DNA from 4 places in the Bacillus sp. XB1 genome. Region 3 is predicted to be linked to each of the others. Evidence: riboswitches for the same ligand, from Rfam matches in the RefSeq annotation. Region 3 holds a riboswitch; each other region holds the start of a gene.
The links. A riboswitch is a leader RNA that binds a small molecule or an ion and turns the genes downstream of it on or off. The one in region 3 is predicted to bind thiamine pyrophosphate.
Positions count from the first base shown of each region.

Region 1: it holds a riboswitch for thiamine pyrophosphate, as region 3 does, so the genes downstream of both, thiC (phosphomethylpyrimidine synthase ThiC) here and tenA (thiaminase II) in region 3, are expected to answer to the same signal.
Region 2: it holds a riboswitch for thiamine pyrophosphate, as region 3 does, so the genes downstream of both, thiT (energy-coupled thiamine transporter ThiT) here and tenA (thiaminase II) in region 3, are expected to answer to the same signal.
Region 4: it holds a riboswitch for thiamine pyrophosphate, as region 3 does, so the genes downstream of both, ACK1U5_RS24680 (MTH1187 family thiamine-binding protein) here and tenA (thiaminase II) in region 3, are expected to answer to the same signal.

Region 1 is NZ_JBNRIL010000003.1:88,207-91,390, reverse strand. Features, by position in the region: gene lldP (L-lactate permease) at 1-951, shown strand, start outside; TPP riboswitch at 1,023-1,138, shown strand; gene thiC (phosphomethylpyrimidine synthase ThiC) at 1,251-3,011, shown strand; gene ACK1U5_RS21680 (arsenic transporter) at 3,113-3,184, opposite strand, start outside.
Region 2 is NZ_JBNRIL010000002.1:62,562-65,745, forward strand. Features, by position in the region: gene ACK1U5_RS15525 (sensor histidine kinase) at 1-1,026, shown strand, start outside; gene thiT (energy-coupled thiamine transporter ThiT) at 1,235-1,903, opposite strand; TPP riboswitch at 1,990-2,091, opposite strand; gene ACK1U5_RS15535 (FeoA family protein) at 2,286-2,513, shown strand; gene feoB (ferrous iron transport protein B) at 2,510-3,184, shown strand, end outside.
Region 3 is NZ_JBNRIL010000001.1:1,131,853-1,135,036, reverse strand. Features, by position in the region: gene pdxR (MocR-like pyridoxine biosynthesis transcription factor PdxR) at 1-319, shown strand, start outside; gene ACK1U5_RS05760 (D-alanine--D-alanine ligase) at 324-1,238, shown strand; TPP riboswitch at 1,312-1,417, shown strand; gene tenA (thiaminase II) at 1,545-2,234, shown strand; gene ACK1U5_RS05750 (DUF3937 domain-containing protein) at 2,632-2,895, shown strand.
Region 4 is NZ_JBNRIL010000005.1:118,570-121,753, forward strand. Features, by position in the region: gene ACK1U5_RS24675 (non-ribosomal peptide synthetase family protein) at 1-1,479, shown strand, start outside; TPP riboswitch at 1,532-1,633, shown strand; gene ACK1U5_RS24680 (MTH1187 family thiamine-binding protein) at 1,735-2,055, shown strand; gene ACK1U5_RS24685 (ABC transporter permease) at 2,027-2,800, shown strand; gene ACK1U5_RS24690 (ABC transporter substrate-binding protein) at 2,797-3,184, shown strand, end outside.

The DNA.
Region 1 (3,184 bases), on a different contig from region 3:
CAGTTCATTACAGCGACATTTTTAGGACCGGAACTTCCGGATATTACATCGGCACTTGTAAGTTTAATTAGTTTAGCGCTGTTCTTAAAAGTTTGGCAGCCGAAAGAAACTTATCAATCTGGACAAGCAAATAGTGAAGTAGCAGCAACAACGACAGTAGCATCGATGCCAAAATTAACGTTTGGAAAAGTAGTGAAGGCATGGTCCCCATTTATCGTATTAACGGTTATGGTAGTCATTTGGAGCCAAAGTTTCTTTAAGGCATTATTCGCTCCAGGAGGGGCTTTAGAAAGTCTTGTGTTTAAGTTTGAAATTCCAGGTCTGCATAATTTAGTAATGAAAGCAGAGCCAATTGTAAATAAACCAACGCCTTACGAGGCAATTCTGAAGTTTGATGTATTATCGGCAACTGGAACAGCGATTTTAATTGCTTGTATCATTTCCATGTTTATTTTGAAAATGAATGTAAAAGATGCAGCAGTGACATTTAAAGAAACGTTAAGCGAATTAAAAATGCCAATTCTATCTATCGGATTTGTACTAGGGTTTGCATTTATTGCAAACTATTCTGGTCTATCTTCTACGTTAGCGTTAGCATTAGCCGGAACTGGCGGACTATTCCCGTTCTTCTCACCATTCTTAGGCTGGATTGGCGTATTCCTAACAGGGTCTGATACGTCTGCGAATGCACTGTTCTCAAATTTACAAGCCATTACAGCGCAGCAAGTCGGCGTATCTGAAGTGCTTCTTGTTGCAGCAAATACAACAGGCGGTGTAACAGGGAAAATGATTTCCCCGCAGTCGATTGCGATCGCTTGTGCGGCGGTTGGTCTTGCTGGAAAAGAATCGGATTTGTTCCGTTTTACAGTGAAGCATAGCTTATTCTTCGTAATTATTGTTGGTATTATGACGTATGTGCAGGCGTATTATTTAACGTGGATGATTCCGTAAAGTGCAAAAGAAATAAACTTTTCATTTTTCAGATTATCGTGTATGATGGGAAAGTATTGAAAATTAAATCAGTGATAAACTAGGGGTGCCTAACGTATGCGTAGGCTGAGAGAGAAGCGCGTGAACTTCTTAACCCTTTGGACCTGATCTGGCTCGTACCAGCGTAGGGAAGTTAACGGCTTTACATAATGATGTCTTTATGAGCCAGGTCCTTATTTTTTTATGGACCTGGCTCTTTTTATTTTGGCATGCGCTGGCCATATCTTGTCCTTGTCACGAACAGGGGGGCAACAAAATTTATGAAACAATCTGTTTCAGCTGAGCAAATTGAATTGAAGTCGAGTTTACCAGGGAGTAAGAAAGTATATGTGGATGGACCACGAGAAGGTATGAAAGTGCCGATGCGTGAGATTGAACAAAGCGAAACGAATGGCGTTCCAAATCCACCAATCCGTGTGTATGATACGAGCGGTCCTTATACAGATCCTGCGTATAAGGTCGAGTTGGAAAAAGGAATTCCAACGCCGCGCCACTCTTGGATTATGGGGCGTGGTGATGTAGAAGCATACGAAGGGCGTGAAGTGAAACCAGAGGATGACGGTGTGAAAGTAGCTTCGAAGCATACACCTGTTTTCCCGCAAATGGATCGCCAGCCGCTTAGAGCAAAGCAAGGTGCAAACGTTACGCAAATGCACTATGCACGTAATGGCATTATTACGTCTGAGATGGAATACGTTGCGATTCGTGAAGGGGTAGAGCCGGAGTTTGTTCGTAAGGAAATCGCAGAAGGTCGCGCTATTTTACCAGCGAATATTAATCATCCAGAAGCTGAACCGATGATCATCGGGCGTAATTTCCATGTGAAGGTAAACGCCAATATCGGAAACTCAGCTGTATCTTCTTCGATTGCAGAAGAAGTAGAGAAGATGACATGGGCAACGCGCTGGGGTGCAGATACGATTATGGATTTATCTACAGGTAAAAATATTCATACGACGCGGGAGTGGATTATTCGTAACGCGCCTGTACCAGTTGGAACTGTACCGATCTATCAAGCGCTGGAAAAAGTAAACGGAATTGCAGAAGATTTAACGTGGGAAGTATATCGTGATACGTTAATTGAGCAGGCGGAGCAAGGCGTTGATTACTTTACGATTCACGCTGGTGTATTGCTTCGTTATATTCCAATCACGGCAAAGCGTACGACAGGTATCGTTTCGCGCGGTGGTTCGATTATGGCGCAGTGGTGTTTATTCCATCATAAAGAAAACTTCCTATATACTCACTTTGAAGAGATTTGTGAAATTATGAAGCAGTATGATGTTTCGTTCTCTCTTGGAGATGGATTACGTCCAGGGTCTATTGCAGATGCCAATGACGAAGCACAGTTTTCTGAGCTTGAAACACTTGGTGAATTAACCAAAATTGCTTGGAAACATGATGTGCAAGTTATGATTGAAGGACCTGGACACGTACCGATGCACTTAATTAAAGAGAATATGGAGAAAGAGCTTGATATTTGTCAGGGCGCGCCGTTTTACACACTTGGGCCACTAACGACAGATATTGCACCAGGTTATGACCATATTACATCTGCAATTGGAGCTGCGATGATTGGCTGGTTTGGAACAGCGATGCTTTGTTATGTAACGCCGAAAGAACATTTAGGTTTGCCAAACAAAGATGATGTACGCACGGGTGTTATTACGTACAAAATTGCAGCGCATGCGGCTGATCTTGCGAAAGGACATAAAACGGCTCATCAGCGTGATGATGCACTTTCAAAAGCACGCTTCGAATTCCGTTGGCGCGATCAATTTAATTTATCTTTAGATCCTGAACGTGCGATGGAATATCATGATGAAACGTTGCCTGCAGAAGGGGCAAAGACAGCTCACTTCTGTTCAATGTGTGGACCGAAGTTTTGTAGTATGAGAATTTCACATGATATTCGTGAATATGCAAAAGAAAATGATTTAGAAACGACAGAAGCAATTGAAAAAGGAATGAAAGAGAAAGCAGAAGAATTTAAAGAAGCTGGTAGTCATTTATATCAATAACATGTTACACCTCTTTACTTGATTGATCACACTGTAGTACCTAACTTTATTATAGAAGAAGCCCCATTTGCTAAGACGGTAGCAAATGGGGCTTCTGTTGTTTATAAGGCGAAGAAGAGATGTACCCAGTAGAATAAGAGGAATAGTGTGACGACTGTTGTGAGCGGGATAAC
Region 2 (3,184 bases), on a different contig from region 3:
TTAATCAAGCCAATAGAAAAAGACGGATCAGTAACATATATTTATGCGATGGCTTCTTTACAGCCCGTAGATGAAGCTGTACAAATGGTGCAAGATTATTACATCTATATCATTGCATTTGTAGTTGTTCTTATTTTTTTAGCTTCGTTCTATTACTCAAAACAAATTGCCAAACCGTTATTAAAAATAAATGATACGACGAAGAAAATAGCACAATTAGATTTTACAGAAAAAATACCGATTATTTCAAAAGATGAAATTGGAGATTTATCGAAAAATATTAATGTGCTATCAAATAAACTCCATTCACATATTGGACAGTTAGAAGAAGATATTGAAAAGGAAAGAAAGTTAGAAAATACACGGAAAGAATTCATTTCTGGTGTTTCGCATGAATTAAAAACACCGCTAAGTATTATGAAAAGTTGTATTTCCATTTTAAAAGACGGGGTAGCTGAGCATAAAAAAGAGTATTATTTTCAAGCGATGGAGAGAGAAGTAGACAAAATGGATACTTTAATTTTGGATATGCTTGAGCTAGCTAAATTTGAATCTGGTACATATAAAATGAAAAAGTCTTCGTTTTATATTGATACAGTAATTGAAGATATATGTGAACATCTATCTGTGGAAATAGAGAAAAAAGAACTTCATGTTCATAAAAATATACATTCATTTGAAGTGATTGCAAATCAAGGCCGGATTGAACAAGTCATCGTTAACTTCATTACGAATGCCATACGTTATACACCAAATAAAGAAGATATTATTATTTCTGCAATAGATGAGAAGGATCGTATAAAAGTTTGTATTGAAAATAAAGGTACTCACATTGAAGAAGAACAATTAGATAAAATTTGGGATCGTTTTTATCGCGTGGATACAGCTCGTCAGCGTTCACAAGGTGGGACGGGACTTGGGCTTGCTATTTCTAAAAATATTTTAGAATTACACGATGCTGAATATGGAGTGAAAAATACAGAAGACGGTGTATTATTTTACTTTTACTTACCGAAAAAAGCGTAGATAATGCATGCTACGCTTTTTTTAATTTATTTTCATATTATCTTTACTTAATCTTTATTTTTAAGCGATATAATCTGGTTAGAAAATGAGGTTATGTAAGGAGTCGATGAACCGTGCATAGCAATTGGCTAAGTATAATGGTATTTATTTTCTTTTGCGCATTTATTGTATTTTTAATTAATATTACGATATGAAAAAAGAGCGCTCATTAAGCGCCCTTTTTTTGTGTATTCATTTGATAAGCACTGATGCTTTTGAATAAGCGTGGGGAAGTGAGGAATAAAAATATAAGTAAAACTGTACATAAAATAAAAGAACCAAGCATTGTACTTCCATTTACGATTAATGAATATAACACAGCTGATTGACCCTTCGGCGCATATTGTCCCCAGAAAATAATACCGGCAATAAAGTGACAGAAATAGCGAGCAAAGCTACCGACAAATGTAGCAAGGATAATGTAAACAAGGATTTTCTTACCATGGTTTTGTTTTGCTGAAGGTTTTTCATTGCGACTACCTAAACTTGAATGTTCTTCACTATTTTCATTAGACGTTAAAAGTGCTTTTTGAATTGGACGATAGAATAAGCCAGCAAATCCGATAAAAGCAAAGGCAATGAAGTACTCAATGAATGCTTGAACAGGTGTTAAAATATAAGCATCCCCCACGACTATTTGTAATAGTCCCCAAACTAAACCACCTAAGAAAGCTGATTTAAAGCCCCAGCGGTAAGCAATAATAAAAATAGGAATCATAGCGAATGAGATAGAACCGCCTGTTGGAAGTTTAAGTGATAATGGTAAAATATCGATAATCATGGCGAAGGCTGCAAGAATAGCAGATTCGATCATCGCTTGTAAATTGGTGTTACGCATGTTGTCTCCCCCTAAATCCAAGTTGTACAAAAAAGAATAGATATCATAGGAGGATACGAAATACGTAAATAAAAATGAGGTATGTATTTCGGACGTTTGCACAATCCCTGCGTTAGCATTAACTAACAGGTTCGAAGGGTCGGAACGAAGTGTTCCCTCTCAGCGGCATGGCTCCCCCAGTGATAACGAGATTCTTTATTTGCTATTGTTTATTGTAAGCGAAATGGATGAGAATGGCAAACGAATACAGTATGACAATAATTGAAATAGAATTGTAGCGAAATGTTAATAAATATGAAGCAAAAGGGTATAGTACAAGAGAAATTGGGTGTGGTATAATTTTTTTGAAAATAATTATCATTCTCTTCTGAGGGGGAAGGTTATGAGCTTAGTAGATATTAAAATTGGAGAGAAAGTGTTAGTAAAAAGTATTCAGTCTTTAGATCAGCTATTAAAGCGTAGACTAGCTGCTTTCGGTCTTGCTGAAGGAAGCGAACTTCGCCTGAAACAGAAAGCGATGTTTAAAGGTCCTTGTACATTGGAGTGTCGTGGACAGTTAATTAGTATTCGTCATTGTGACGCGAAAATGATAAAGGTGGAATTAGCGTGAATAAGGTAGCTTTGCTAGGGAATCCGAATACAGGGAAGACATCATTATTTAATGCACTTACTGGTTCTTATGAGTATGTAGGAAACTGGAGCGGTGTAACAGTAGAAAAGAAGGTTGGTAAATTAAAAGATAGACAAGGAACATTAATTGATTTACCAGGTGTTTATGATTTAAATCCAGTTTCACGTGATGAAGGTGTTGTAACAAACTTTCTATTAACAGAAGAATTTAATCATATGTTAAATATCGTAGATTCCTCGCAGTTTGAAAGAAATATGCATTTAACGTTGCAGTTACTTGAATTTGGTAAGCCAGTCTCAATTGGTTTAAACATGGTTGATGTGGCGAAGCAAAGAGGAATTGTCATTAATGTAAAACGATTATCAGAACTATTAGGTGTAACAGTCGTTCCTGTTGTTGCAAGGAGTGGAAAAGGCTGTGAAGAACTGCTTACGACTCTTAAAGAAAATGACAAAAAAGAGAAAAAGCCATTCCTTATTTCATATGGTGTACAAATGGATGAAGGAATTGGAGAAGTAATTGCTCTTTTAGAGACAGTGAATTACGAGCATCCGAGATGGTTAGCACTTCAATTTTTAAGCAATAACGAAGTAGTAGAAAAAGAAATGAAAGCATTACCAATTTATAAGGAACTCATAGCCATTCGATCT
Region 3 (3,184 bases):
TTTAAAAAAGGCAAGATCTGTTTATAAGAAAAAATATGAGTTAGCTGTCGGGGCATGTAACCAGTACATTCATTTCAAAAGAATGACTGGAGATGGTGGACTTCATTTATTTATAGAACTAGAAGAGCATATGAATGCCCGCACACTTTTACAAAAGTGTTATGAGAAAGGCGTTACGTTTTCACCTGGAGATGTTTTTTACTCTGATGGAGAAGGAGCGAACACTTTCCGATTAGGGTTTTCGCGCTTGAAAGAAGAAGAAATAGTTCGGGGAATTAAAATAATTGGTGATACATTAAAAAATGAAATTTGGAGTTGAGAAAATGAAAATCGGTGTTATTATGGGCGGGGTATCGTCTGAAAAACAAGTTTCAATTATGACGGGGAATGAAATGATTGCTCATTTAGATAAAAATAAGTATGAAATAGTTCCAATTACATTAAATGAAAAAGTGGATTTAATTGAAAAAGCGAAAGACATTGACTTTGCGTTGCTCGCGTTACACGGAAAATACGGAGAAGATGGGACAGTTCAAGGAACACTGGAGAGTTTAGGGATTCCTTATAGCGGAAGTAATATGTTATCTAGCAGTATATGTATGGATAAAAATATTTCGAAAAAGATTTTACGTTATGAAGGTGTAGAAACACCAGATTGGATTGAACTTACAAAAATGGAGGATCTAAATCTTGATGAGTTAGATAAGTTAGGATTTCCATTAGTAGTAAAACCAAACTCTGGCGGATCGAGTGTCGGAGTGAAAATCGTTTATAATAAAAATGAATTGATCTCAATGCTAGAAACTGTATTCGAATGGGATTCTGAAGTAGTAATTGAGAAGTATATAAAAGGTGATGAAATTACATGTTCCATTCTGGATGGAAAACAGTTACCTATAGTTTCAATTCGACATGCAGCCGAGTTCTTTGACTACAATGCAAAATATGATGATACTAGTACAGTTGAGGAAGTTATTGAACTTCCAGCAGAAATTAATGAACGTGTAAATAAAGCGTCACTCGCTTGTTATAAAGCATTAAAATGTAGTGTTTATGCAAGAGTTGATATGATGGTGAAGGACGGAGTTCCATATGTAATGGAAATTAATACATTACCAGGGATGACACAATCAAGTTTATTGCCAAAAAGTGCAGAAGCAGCGGGAATTAGTTATAGCAAACTATTAGATATGATTATTGAAACATCATTAAAAGTTAGAAAAGAAGAGGGGTTTTAAGGGAATTATATAACTAATTTTTTTGACAGTTTCACGAAGTATGCTATGATGAATACATTATAAAAACAAAATATTTATCCACTAGGGGGGCCTTTTATAGGCTGAGATCAAATGTGATTTTGAGACTCTTAGTACCTGATCTGGTTAATGCCAGCGTAGGGAAGTGGGAAAGACGTTGCTATTTAATGAGTAAATAAATACTGTCAATTTCACTTTCTTTACGCCTGTAAAGAAAGTTTTTTTATTTTAAAGCGTTAATAGCTGTGGATAAATATCTATATTTTATATATTATTGGAGGGATTTAAATGACTTTTTCACAATCGTTACGTAAAGAAGTAGATTCAATTTGGAAAGCGAGTTTTAACCATCCTTTTGTAAAAAAACTTGGTGAAGGAACGTTAGATTTAGCTAGTTTTCGCTATTATGTTCTTCAAGATTCATATTATTTGAGTCATTTTGCTAGAGTACAAACATTAGGAGCTGCAAAAGCTCTTGAATTAGAAACGACAGCTCGTATGGCACACCATGCCCAAAATACATATGAGGCGGAATTATCATTACATGAGAATTTTGCTAAAAAGCTAGGGATAACAAAAGAAGAAAAAGATAATTTTATTCCTGCGCCAACTGCATATGCGTATACTTCACATATGTATCGTGCTGCGTATGAAGGACATTTAGGAGATATTATTGCAGCAATCTTACCTTGCTATTGGTTGTATTATGAAATTGGCGAACGCTTAAAAGAGTGCCAGCCGGAAGAGCAAATTTATAACGAATGGATTTCTGCTTATGGATCTGATTGGTTCCGTACGCTAGTTGAAGAGCAAATTACACGTTTAGATACTATCGCTGAAAAAGTAACAGAGACAGACCGCAAGCGTATGAAACAGCATTTTATTATTAGCAGTCAATATGAATATTCATTTTGGGAAATGGCTTATACATTAGAAAAGTGGCCAGTGGATACAGACGTAAAAGACGTAATTGGATAAAGAATAGAAGTAATGTTATAGCTAGGTATGGATCATACCTAGCTATATATTTTTTCTTGTCAAATTTGCGTAAAGTCATTAGTGCTACTGATATGGCGAAATAGAATATCGATAATTTAGCTCATTTACTTGTCTACGCATTAACTGGATAAACTTCTGTCACATTTATTTTACAATCAAAGAACGTAAATGTTGGTGGTATGAAGTTAAATAAGAAAAGAAACCCGAGCTGTTAGCTGTAACGGAGTTGTTTTTTCTTTGCAGGAATTTCTAAATTATCATGGAGTGTTGTTAATACGATATGCAAATATGCATATCGTATTTTTTTGAGTTCTTTATGTGTTAAAATTAGATATAGAGATATGTAAATATAAAGAAGCAAAAGCAGGAATATCCAATGAATTTTGAGAGGTGTTATATGTTTACAAATAAGAAATTAATTCGATTTGGTTTATCGTTGTTTGTATTTTTAGGGATAATTAATTTTACAATCAGCTATTTCCAAACATATCTTGAAACAGCAGCAGATATTAAATGGGTAATTCCAGAAATTTGGAAAACTATTTTGCTAGATGTTCCTCAAGGTATACTTGTTCTTTTAGGCGCAATTGCTTTATATGATTTCACAAAAGAGGCATCACAAAAAGACGCATCAATCTAAGTGTGTCTTTTTTAATTAACAATTTCATAGAGAGCTTTGCTGGAGAAATAGAATGAAAAGCCCTAATTAGGGCTTTTTTTGTTGGAATTTCTTAACCGTCATAAAAACTGGTCACTTGGAGGTGTTATAGCGAAAGCCACTTACAGTACAGAAAAATCTAAGCAGCAGACGGAAATATATAGGATATGGATCATAATTATTGAGAAATTAATTGAACTTAGTAAGTATGAAGATATGACGCTAGAATTCATATTTTTTAATTTTTATTTATCTCGCTATTTGCCGGACA
Region 4 (3,184 bases), on a different contig from region 3:
AAGATTGATGTTAAGAAGTTAGCTCAGTTAGAAGAAAAGTATGAACCGGTTCGGCTACAAGAATATGTTGCACCTTCTAATAAAGCAGAAAAACAAATCGCGAACGCCTGGGCGGAAGTATTAGGAATTTCAAAAGTTGGAGTGCATGATGATTTCTTTACAATTGGTGGACATTCATTAAAAGTATTACGAGTCTTAACATTGTTAAAAGAAGATTTCTCACATTTAACAATTCAAGATTTCTTTAAAGAAAGAACGATATATGGATTAGCTCGAATTGAGCGAGAAGTAAAAGTAGAGAAAGAAGAAGTATTTCGTGAATATAAAGTGATTCACGAACCAGATACTATCACGTATGCAAACGTTTTGGAAGAAACCCAGATTTCAAATGTCTTTTTAACAGGAGCTACTGGTTATTTAGGATCACACATATTATATGAATTGTTGAGAGATACATCTGCTACTATTTATTGTTTAGTAAGACCAACCAAAGATGTGCAGCAAAGAATTATAGATACATTAACAGGCTACTTTAATGATATATGTGAAGAATGGTTACAGCGTATACAGGCCGTAGCTGGTGATCTGGGAGAAGAGTATCTTGGGATGAGCGAAGAAGAATTTATGTTCATCAGTTCTAAGATGGATACGATAATTCATTGCGGTGCAGATGTAAGACATTTTGGAGATGTAAAACAATTTGAAAATATAAATGTCCAAGGAACTAGCCGTATGCTAGCATTAGCGGAGAAAGGTGCTACATTCCATTTTATTTCTACAATTGGTATCCCGTTAGAATTAGCGGTAGATCAATGGGATACATACATGAAAACTGGTGATTTTAATTACAGTGTAGACTTAGAGAATGTATATTCAAATAGTAAACTACAAGCGGAAAACATTGTTCGTGAAGCAATGAAAAATGGTTTGCGCGGAAATATTTATCGTGCAGGTAATTTAGCATGTCATTCAGAAACAGGTTCGTTCCAACAAAATATTGAAGGAAACGCATTTTATCGTCTTATTAAAACAATGCTATTAATTGGGAAAGCACCAAATGTGAAGTGGAAAGTTGATTTCACACCAATTGATTTTGCTAGTAAATCAATTGTATCGTATTTACAAGATGCGCAAATTGTAGGAGAGACGTTACATATTTGTCATCCACATCAAATTGAGTTTGAACAATTTATACAGCTAATTGGAGAGTGTGGATACAATCTTGAAATGGTTCCACTTTCAGAATATGTAAATACCGGACTTGCATTAGCGAAGGGAAATGAAGTAATAGCAGAGTTAATTGCTTCTCAAGTTGCAGGAGATGGAGCACAGCAATCTGAAATTGTAATGGGTACACGTAGAACGAATGAATGGATTAAGAAAAAAGAATTGATAGTACCAGCAATTAATAAAGAATTTATACAGCAGTTATTAGCTCATGGTGAAAAAGTTGGTTATTTTCCAAAAATAATGAAATGATTATGCATGCTTTTGTTTGTTCAATAAAATAAATCATGCTACAATGAAAACGAATTAAGGACCGGGGAGCCAATTGGCTGAGAGGATGTAAGTAAACATCGACCCTCAACCTGATCTGGATAATGCCAGCGTAGGGAGTTACTTAAAGTGATGTAGCATATGTTATTCTGTAATAACTTGCATACAAGGCTTTCCTACGCAGTAGGAAAGCCTTTTCTTATTTTTGAAATTTAATTTTATAAGGGGGATTTTATTATGTCACAACAAGTTACAATGTCATTTTCAGTAGTACCACAAGCGAAAACGAAAGATGTATATTCTGTTGTCGATAAAGCAATTGAAGTTGTGCAACAATCGGGAGTTCGTTATGAAGTAGGGGCAATGGAAACAACTTTGGAAGGAGAATTAGATGTACTTCTTGATGTCGTTAAACGTGCGCAACAAGCTTGCGTCGATGCTGGAGCAGAAGAAGTGATTACTTCTATTAAAATCCATTATCGTCCAAGCACTGGTGTAACGATAGATGAAAAGGTTTGGAAGTACCGTGATGAATATGCAAAACCAGAAGCAATCTAAACTTATTACAACTATTTGGCTTATCCTTCTCATTGCGATATGGGAAGGATCTGTTTCATTATTTAAAATCGAACCGTGGATTTTACCAAAGCCTTCTGCCATTGTTCAAGAATTAATTGGGATGAAAGATTTACTATTACCAAATACGATGCAAACACTGCAGGAAGTTATAATTGGACTATTCTTTGCAATTTTATTGGGGACGAGCATCGCAATTATTATGGATGTTATACCGTTATTTCGTATTTTAATAAATCCATTGCTCGTTATTTCGCAAACAATTCCAATTGTTGTACTTGCACCGCTATTTATTATTTGGTTTGGATATGGGATGTTGCCGAAAGTAATGGTCGTAATACTCGTTTGTTTCTTCCCAATTGCGCTTAGTATTTTAGAAGGTTTTCAAACAGTAGATAAAAATATGCTGAAACTGTTACAAACAATGAAGGCGACGAAATGGCAAGTTTACCAGAAGGTAAAATTTCCAGCAGTGCTCCCATACTTTTTCTCAGGTTTAAAAATTGCAGTTACATATAGCGTAATGGGGGCAATTATCGGAGAATGGCTCGGTGCAAGTGAAGGATTAGGCGTTATGCTTACGAGGGCTACAAAATCCTTTTTGACTGCCCGAGTATTTGGTGTTGCAGCAATCATCGTTATGGTGACATTATGCCTGTATTTTATCGTAGAGTTTATGGCAAGAATAACAGCACCATGGATATATAGAAAGGACGGCAGAAAATGAAAAAAGGTTTGAAAGTTATGTTAGCTGCCTTAGTAGCGGTAGGTGTGGCTGGATGTAATCCGGCGAAGAAAGAAGAAAGTGCAAGTAAAGATCAAAAAGTAAAAGTAGTATTAGATTGGTTTCCAAATACGAATCATACTGGCTTGTATGTAGCGAAAACGAAAGATTATTACAAAAAGCAAGGATTAGATGTAGAAATTATTCAACCAGGTGACAATGTAACAGCAGAGCAAATGATAGCATCAGGAAAAGCAGACTTCGCAATAAGTGCACAAGAAAATGTAACGTTAGCTCGTGTAGAAGGAATTCCTGTTGTATCTGTAGGAGCGATTATTCAGCATAACACTTCAGCGTTTGCATCGCTTAAGAAAGACAATATGACGT